Regions from separate parts of the Streptomyces sp. NPDC014801 genome, predicted to be linked through region 1. Evidence: riboswitches for the same ligand, from Rfam matches in the RefSeq annotation. Region 1 holds a riboswitch; the other holds the start of a gene.
The links. Region 1 has a riboswitch for cobalamin ahead of ACF1AL_RS03125 (prenyltransferase/squalene oxidase repeat-containing protein). Riboswitches for the same ligand answer to the same signal wherever they lie in the genome.
Positions count from the first base shown of each region.

Region 2: another riboswitch for cobalamin. It lies ahead of ACF1AL_RS38360 (FecCD family ABC transporter permease); the one in region 1 lies ahead of ACF1AL_RS03125 (prenyltransferase/squalene oxidase repeat-containing protein).

Region 1 is NZ_JBIBXG010000001.1:709,056-713,233, reverse strand. It holds gene ACF1AL_RS03140 (glycosyltransferase family 4 protein) at 1-44, opposite strand, end outside; gene ACF1AL_RS03135 (TetR family transcriptional regulator) at 252-884, shown strand; gene ACF1AL_RS03130 (GNAT family N-acetyltransferase) at 893-1,435, opposite strand; cobalamin riboswitch at 1,620-1,758, shown strand; gene ACF1AL_RS03125 (prenyltransferase/squalene oxidase repeat-containing protein) at 1,844-3,046, shown strand; gene ACF1AL_RS03120 (SCO2322 family protein) at 3,043-3,681, shown strand; gene ACF1AL_RS03115 (energy-coupling factor transporter transmembrane component T) at 3,761-4,178, shown strand, end outside.
Region 2 is NZ_JBIBXG010000024.1:25,860-30,037, forward strand. It holds gene ACF1AL_RS38350 (ABC transporter substrate-binding protein) at 1-50, opposite strand, end outside; gene ACF1AL_RS38355 (ABC transporter ATP-binding protein) at 60-827, opposite strand; gene ACF1AL_RS38360 (FecCD family ABC transporter permease) at 830-1,885, opposite strand; cobalamin riboswitch at 1,994-2,129, opposite strand; gene cobM (precorrin-4 C(11)-methyltransferase) at 2,146-2,895, opposite strand; partial or broken gene cbiT (precorrin-6Y C5,15-methyltransferase (decarboxylating) subunit CbiT) at 2,892-3,491, opposite strand; gene tsaD (tRNA (adenosine(37)-N6)-threonylcarbamoyltransferase complex transferase subunit TsaD) at 3,688-4,178, shown strand, end outside.

The DNA of each region.
Region 1 (4,178 bases):
GCGCGGTCCGCACGGGACCCCGTCCGACTGGCCTCAGCGGTCACTCCGGGCCCCTCTCTGCCTGCACTGTCCCGCGAGATTACGCCGGGACGCTAATCTAGAACAAGTTTCAGACTTGATCGCTCAGGAGGCTCCGAATCTACCGGCAGGTAGCGACGCTGTAAGCAGTGGATCAGGTGATTCACGCCACGGGCGCGCGGCTGCCATGCTGTCCGAACGCACGCCCTCACCGACTGTCACGGACGGGACCCATGCCTGCGCACGCCCCTACCACGCGCCCCGCCACCTCACCGCTCACCGAGCGTCAGGAGGAGCGCCGCCGCCGCATCCTGCGGGCGAGCGCGCAGCTGGCCGGCCGGGGCGGCTTCGACGCGGTGCAGATGAGGGAGGTCGCGGAGGCCTCGCAGGTGGCGCTGGGCACGCTGTACCGCTACTTCCCGTCCAAGATCCATCTGCTGGTGGCCATCATGCAGGACCAGTTGGAGCACATGCACGGCACGCTCCGCAAGAGGCCGCCGGCGGGCGCGAGCGCGGCCGAGCGGGTGGCGGAGACGCTGATGCGCGCCTTCCGCGGCCTGCAGCGCGAGCCGCTCCTCGCCGACGCCATGGTCCGCGCGCTGACCTTCGCGGACCGCAGTGTCTCCCCCGAGGTGGACCAGGTCTCGCGGCAGACGACGGCGATCATCCTGGACGCGATGGGCCTTCAGGACCCGGGCCCGGCCCAGCTGTCCGCGGTCCGCGTCATCGAGCACACCTGGCACTCGGCGCTGATCACCTGGCTGTCGGGCCGCGCCTCCATCGCCCAGGTCAAGGTCGACATAGAGACGGTGTGCCGGCTCATCGACCTCACCGAGGCCGACGCCGCGGGGCCGGCCGCGCCCTGACCCGGCGACTACCGCCGCGCGTCGGGCCGGTAGTCGCGGGCGAGGAGCCCGAGCAGCACCTCGTCCACGAACTCGCCCATCACCCACGCCGAGGAGCGCAGCACGCCCTCGCGGACGAAGCCGTTGCGCTCGGCGGCGCGCAGCATCGCGGTGTTGTCCGCGAGCGTCTCGATCTGCAGCCGGTGCAGGCCGCGCACGACGAAGCCGTAGTGGCACAGCGCCGCGACGACGTCGCTGCCGTAGCCCTTGCCGCGGCAGGACGGCAGCAGGCCCAGCCCGATGTGGGCGCAGCGGTTGTGGGTGTCGATGCCCCACAGGTTCGCCATGCCGACCAGCGTGCCGCCCTGCAGCTCCACGACGGAGAACGGGACGCTCCCCTGCTGGGCGGGGTCCGGCTCCAGCCGCGGGTCCTTGGCACCGGGCATGACGGGACGCCACGGACCGGCCTCGGCCCGCGAGGCGTTGACCACGTCGTCGAAGAGCTCGGCCCGCAGTACGGGGATGTCGTCCTCGTGCCGGGCCCGGAGCCCGACCTTGCCGCCTTTGAGCATGCCCGCTTCCTATCGGCCCCGGGAGGGCGGCGGCAATCGAATAAAACGAAGAACGGTCCCTCCTGAGCCAGGGCGGCGGCGATCCGCGGGGGGCGTGCGCGGCCGGGCGAGCGTCACCCCGGGCGGCCGCCACCGGGCCGCCCTCGGCCGCCCCCGGGCCGCCACCGGGCCGCCCCTCGGACCCTTCCTACGGCCCGGTAAAGTAGCGGCGTCGTCATCACACCCGTACAGGGGGAAGCCGGTGCAATTCCGGCGCTGACCCGCAACCGTGAGCCGCCCATCGACGGCGAGCCGGATCGCCCTGCGCGGACGTGAACGGCTCACGCACCGTCGAGGTCTACGGAGCCGAGCCGCCCGGGGTCCTCCCGCGCTGCCCGGCTCCCGTCCAGGGAGAGGCAGCCGCCGATCATGAATGTCCGTCGCAGCGCCGCGGCCGTCGCCGCCGTCGCCGTGCTCGGCGCCGCCGCGCCCGCCGTCGCCGCGTCGCCCGCCCCGTCCCCGTCACCGGCCCTGCCGTCCGGGCTGTACGGCACCGCCGACCCGACGTACGACGGCGTGTGGCGCCAGTCGCTCGCCCTGCTCGCGCAGCACACCGCCGGGGTGAAGCCCGCCGGCAAGGCCGTGGACTGGCTCACCGGCCAGCAGTGCGCGAACGGCGCGTTCGCCCCGTTCCGCGCGGAGCCGGCCAAGCCGTGCGACGCCAAGACGATGGTCGACACCAACCAGACCGCCGCCGCCGTGCAGGCCCTCGCCGCGCTCGGCGGCCACGACGCCGTGACCGGCAAGGCGATCGCCTGGCTGAAGTCCGTGCAGAACAAGGACGGCGGCTGGGGCTACACCGCGGGCGGTGCCAGCGACGCCAACTCCACCTCCGTGGTCGTCGGCGCGCTCGCCGCGGCCGGGGAGAAGCCGGAGAGCGTCACCAAGGACGGCAAGTCGCCCTCCGACGCCCTGCTGAAGCTCGCTCTGCCGTGCGCCGAGGGTGGCGCCTTCGCCTTCCAGCCCGACAAGGCCGGCAAGCTCGCCGCCAACGCGGACGCGACCGCGGCGGGTGTCCTCGGCGTGCTGGGCAAGGGCCTGGTGACCACGGCGGGCCCGCGGGCCGAGGCGGTCTGCAAGGACGCCCGCACGCCGGCGCAGGCCGCCGCCAACGGCGCCGCCTACCTCGCGCAGGCGGTGGCCAAGGACGGCCACCTGACCTCCGCCATGCCGGGCGCCACCGCGCAGCCCGACTACGGCAACACCGCCGACGCCGTCGTCGCGCTCGCCGCGCAGGGCGGTGCGGCGAGCGCCGCCAAGCCGCTGGCGTGGCTGGAGAAGAACGGCGCGGCCTGGGCCAGGCAGAGCGGCCCCGCCGCCTACGCCCAGCTGATCCTCGCCGCGCACACGGCGGGCGCCGACCCGCGCCACTTCGGCGGCCAGGACCTGGTCGCCGGCCTGAACGCGACCGGCCCGGCCCCGCAGGCCGCCGGGCAGAAGGCCGACACGGCCGAGAAGAGCGAGAAGGACGACGACTCGCCCTTCGGCGTGTGGTGGTTCGTCGGCGTCTGCCTGGTCGCCGGCATCGGCGCGGGCTTCCTGATCAGCGGCCGCAAGGGGCGCGGCAAGTGATCCGCCGCGCCGCCGTGCTGTGCCTGGCCCTGCTGCTGCCCCTGGTGGCGGCGGGCCAGGCGCGGGCCGTCGGCTACCGGTACTGGTCGTTCTGGGAGCGCGACGGCGGCACGTGGACCTACGCCACGCAGGGCCCGTCGACGGCCCGCCCGGCCGACGGCGCGGTGCAGGGCTTCCGGTTCGCGGTGAGCGAGGACTCCTCCTCCGCGCAACGACCACGCGGTGCCGCCGACTTCGCGGCGATCTGCGCGCGGACGCCGGCCCAGGACGGCCACAAGCGCGTCGCGCTGGTCATCGACTTCGGTACGGCCGCCGACGCCCCGTCCGGCGAACGCCCGCCCGCCGCCCGCACGGCGTGCGCCCGCGTCCCCGAGGACGCCACGACGGCCGAGGCCCTGGCCGCCGTCGCGAGCCCCCTGCGCTACGACACCAACGCCCTGCTGTGCGCCATCGCCGGCTATCCCGGGCGCGGCTGCGGCGAACAGGTCTCCGCCAAGGCGACTCCCACGGCCGCCCCCGAGCCCGGGAAGTCCTCCGACGGCCCGTCGGTGGGCCTGATAGCGGCCGGCGCGGCGGTACTCACCCTGGCAGCAGCAGCCACCTGGCAATCCCGCCGCCGCCACCACCATGACTGACGACGCCCACACCCCTAACCCCCAGAGAGCAGCGGGCAATCGAGCCGACGCAGCAGCGGGCAATCGTGCCGCTGGGGCGATGGGGGTCCCCCCTGCACCGGAGCTTGTCGGAGGTGCTTGGGGGAGGGTGGGCGCTGCGGCACCCCGCAACGCCGGGCAGCAGAACCCCACGGCGCTCACCGGGACACGCGGCACAGCCGAACGCCGGGCACCGCACCCCACGGCGGTCACCGCACCCACCAGGACAGCTCACCCCACCCTCCACCCCGCCGCTTGGTGGCTGTGGGCCCTCGGCCTAGGCACCGCCGCCACCCGCACCACCAACCCCCTCCTGCTCGCCCTCCTCGTCGCCGTCTCCGCGTACGTCGTGACGACCTGCCGCACCGACGCCCCCTGGGCCCGCTCCTACTCCGCGTTCCTCAAACTCGCCCTGGCCGTCCTCGCCGTACGCCTCTTCTTCGCCGTCGTCCTCGGTTCCCCCATCCCCGGCACGCACG
Region 2 (4,178 bases), on a different contig from region 1:
ACGGCGGTTGCGGCGAGACAGAGGGCGGCGGCGAGAAGCTGCTTGCGCATAGGTGTCCTTCAGGTGGTGGACGGGAGCAGGTCGAACAAGAGCTGGACGGCGTCGGTTTCGGGGTGCCGGACGGTGTGGGCCCGGACACCGAACACCTTCGCGAGCAGCGCGGGTTCGAGGACGTCCTGGGGCGGCCCGGAGGCAACGATCCGGCCGCCGTCGAGGACGTACAGGACGTCGCAGTGGGCTGCCGCCAGGTTGAGATCGTGCAGAGCGGCCAGCACGGTCAGGCCGCTGTCGCGGACCAGGGACAGCACCTCCAGCTGGTGGGCGATGTCGAGATGGTTGGTGGGTTCGTCGAGGACCACAACCCTCGGCTGCTGGGCCAGGGCCCGGGCGATGAGCACCCGTTGCTTCTCTCCGCCGGACAAGGCGAGGAAGCTGCGTCCGGCCAGGTGGGCGACGCCGGTGCGTTCCATCGCCCGTGTGCAGATTTCCCGGTCGGAGGCGGCCGTGCGGCCTTGGTGCGGCAGCCGGCCCATGGCGACCACCTCGGCGACGGTGAAGTCGAACTCGGCCGAGGACTCCTGGGGCAGGGCGGCCAGCACCCGGGCCGCGGCCCGCGCGTCCATGGCGTGCAGATCGTCCCCGTCCAGCCGCACCACTCCCCCGGCCGGCCGCAGCGCCCGGTAGAGGGAGCGCAGCAGGGTCGACTTGCCGCTGCCGTTGGGGCCGACGAGTCCGGCGAATGCCCCGCTGCCCACGGTGAGGTCGATATGCTCGACCAGGCGCGTTCCGGCCGCTTCGATCGTCATGTCGTCGATGTCGAGTCGCATGCTCAGCGTCCTCCGAACGCATAAGCGCCCCGCCGCATCAGCAGCAGGAACGCGGGAACGCCGACCACCGCGGTGATCACTCCGACCGGCAGTTCGGCGGGGGCGAACAGCAGCCGGGACAGCACGTCCGCCCACACCAGCAGCACGGCACCGGCGAGCGGGGCGATGGCCAGCGCGCGGCGGTGGTCGGCGCCGACCAGCATCCGCACGACGTGCGGCACCATCAGCCCGACGAACCCGATGGCCCCGCTGACCGCGACGACCGTGCCCGTGACGGCCGCGGTGACGAGGAACAGCTCCCGGCGCAGCCGGTCCGGCACGACGCCGAGCGCGGCCGCGGTCTCGTCGCCCATGGCGAGCGCGTTGAGCGCCTCGGCCCGCCACCGCAGCCAGCCCCACCCTGCCGCCACTGTGACGGCGGCGAGCGGCAGTTGGGCCCAGGTGGCGCCGCCCAGGCTGCCCAGCAGCCACATCATCGCCGACCGGGCCGCCTCACCCCGTGCCGCGCCGAACACCATGACCGTGGTGACGGCCTCGAAGCCGTACGCCAGTGCCGTGCCGGTCAGGATGAGGCGCAGCGGCGTCAGGCCCCGCGGTGAGCGGGCCACGGCGTACACCAGCGCCATGGCCGCGAGTGCGGAGGCGAATGCAGAGGCGGACAGCGCCCATACGCCGAGCCCGGCGAAGGCGCCGAGGAGGATGACGGCGTTGGCGCCCACCGCCGCGCCTGAGGAGATGCCGAGGACGAAGGGGTCGGCCAGCGCGTTGCGCACCATGGCCTGCACGGCCACCCCGACGGTTGCGAGGCCCGCTCCGGTCACGGCGCCGAGCAGGACCCGCGGCAGCCGGATCTCCCAGACGATGGTGTATGACGCCGCGTCACCTGTGGGCAGCGTCTGGCCGGTGAGTCCGGCCCACAGGAAACGCAGCACCTCGCTCCAGCCGACGCCGGCGGCACCGAGCCCCACCCCGCCGACGAGGGAGAGCAGGAGCAGCACTGCCAGAGCCAGGCTGAGCGGCAGCACGGCTGTGCGGCTGGGAGCCGTTCTTCGACGCACGGGAGGCCGTCCTTCACACGGGCCGCCTGCTGGACGTCGCGCAGAAGCAGCCCGTACAGCCCTACCCTGCCGTACGGCGGCCCCTCTCGCAGTCCACGGCGAGCAGTCAACGGGTCGATGCGCCTCCGCAGGCGATCGGGCTCACACGGCGGCCACCGGTTGCGGTGCCGTGCACACCGTTGCGGGTCAGCGCCGGACTCTCACCGGACTTCCCCCACGGGAGGCGAGGGGAGCCTAACAAACGGGCTCCGGCGTGGCGTTCAGCACAGATGACGCTCGCGTTCGGGCGAGTACAGGTGACTGTCGCGGAACTGCTCCGCCCCCAGTGTCCGCCCCACCATGATCACAGCCGTCCGCAGCACACCGGACTCCTTCACCTTGTGGGCGATCTCGTCGAGCGTGCCGCGGATGATCAGCTCGTCGGGGCGGGAGGCGTAGGCGACCACGGCGGCAGGGCAGTCGGCGCCGTAGTGCGGCAGCAGCTCCTCGACCACTCGGTCGACGTACTTGGCGGCCAGGTGCAGCACGATCAGCGCGCCGCTGCGGCCCAGCGTGGCCAGGTCCTCGCCCTCGGGCATCGCGGTGGCCCGGTTCGCCACCCGGGTCAGGATGACCGTCTGCCCGACGGTCGGCACGGTCAGCTCCCGTTTGAGGGAGGCGGCCGCGGCGGCGAAGGCCGGCACACCCGGCACGACCTCATCGGGCACACCGGCCGCGTCCAGGCGACGCATCTGCTCGGCGACCGCACTGAACACCGACGGGTCCCCGGAGTGCAGGCGGGCGACGTCGTGCCCCTCCTCGTGCGCGCGGACCAGCTCGGCGGTGATCTCGTCCAGGGTGAGCTGGGCGGTGTCCACCAGGCGTGCACCCGGCGGGCACTCAGCCAGCAGCTCGCGCGGCACCAGGCTGCCCGCATACAGGCAGACCTGGCAGGAGGCGAGCCTCCGCGCGCCGCGCACCGTGATCAGGTCGGCGGCGCCGGGGCCGGCGCCGATGAAGTACACGGTCATCTGTCAGCTCCTGGTGAGGGGTTGTCGCTCTTCTGTACGGCCCACTGGGTGACCGGCATGGCCTGCCGCCAGCCGGTGAAGCCGCCCACGGGCACGGCATGCGCCACCGCGAGCCGCACCAGCTCGCCACCGTGGCGACGGTAGGCGTCGGCCAGCAGGGCCTCGGACTCCAGCGTCACGGTGTTGGCGACGAGCCGGCCACCGGCCGGCAGGGCGTCCCAGCACGCCTGGAGCAGTCCGGGTGCGGTGAGTCCACCGCCGACGAACACCGCGTTGGGCGGCGGGAGTTCGGCCAGGGCGGCGGGCGCGGCGCCGGTGACGACCTGCAGGCCCGGCACGCCGAGACGGTCGGCGTTACGGGTGATGCGTTCGGCGCGGACGGGGTCGCGCTCGACGGTGACCGCCACGCAGGAGGGGTGGGTGCGCATCCACTCGATGGCGATCGAACCGGAGCCGCCGCCGATGTCCCACAGCAGCTCACCGGGGGCGGGGGCGAGGGCGCCGAGCGTGGCGGCCCGCACATGCCGCTTGGTGAGCTGCCCGTCGTGCTCGTACGCCTCGTCCGGGAGCCCTGGCACCGCGCCGAGCCGCAGGGAGGCGAAGGCGCGGCGGCTCACGGCGGTTGGCGGGGTGGGGCGGGCGGCGGTCACTGCTCGGTACCTCGGTGTTCGGTGGACGACGCAGACGCACTTTACGGGTCGTTGGCCTGCAGCTCCTCGCCCGGGTACACATCCGCCGAGGACTTATTGCACACTACTTGCAACAACCTATGACATGCAGGAAGGGTCGGCGATGGGTTCTCCGATCGTGCTGGGCATCGAGTCGTCCTGCGACGAGACCGGCGCGGGCCTCGTACAGGACGGCCGGCTGCTGGCCCACGTGGTGGCGTCGAGCATGGACGAGCACGCCCGCTACGGCGGTGTCGTGCCCGAGATCGCCGCCCGGGCGCACGTGCACGCCCTGCGCCCGGTCATCCGGCAGGCCCTCGACGAGGCGGGGGTGCGCCTGTCGGACATCGGCGCCGTCGCCGTCACCACCGGACCGGGTCTCTCGGGCGCGCTCCAGGTGGGGCTGGCCGGCGCCAAGGGCATCGCGTACGCCCTCGGCGTCCCGCTGTACGGCGTGCACCACCTGGCCGGACACGTCGCCGCCGACACCCTGGAGCACGGACCGCTGCCCGAACCCTGCATGGTGCTGATCGTCTCCGGCGGCCACACCTCCCTGCTGCTGGTCCGCGATCTGGCCCGTGATCCGATCACCCACCTCGGCGACACCCTCGACGA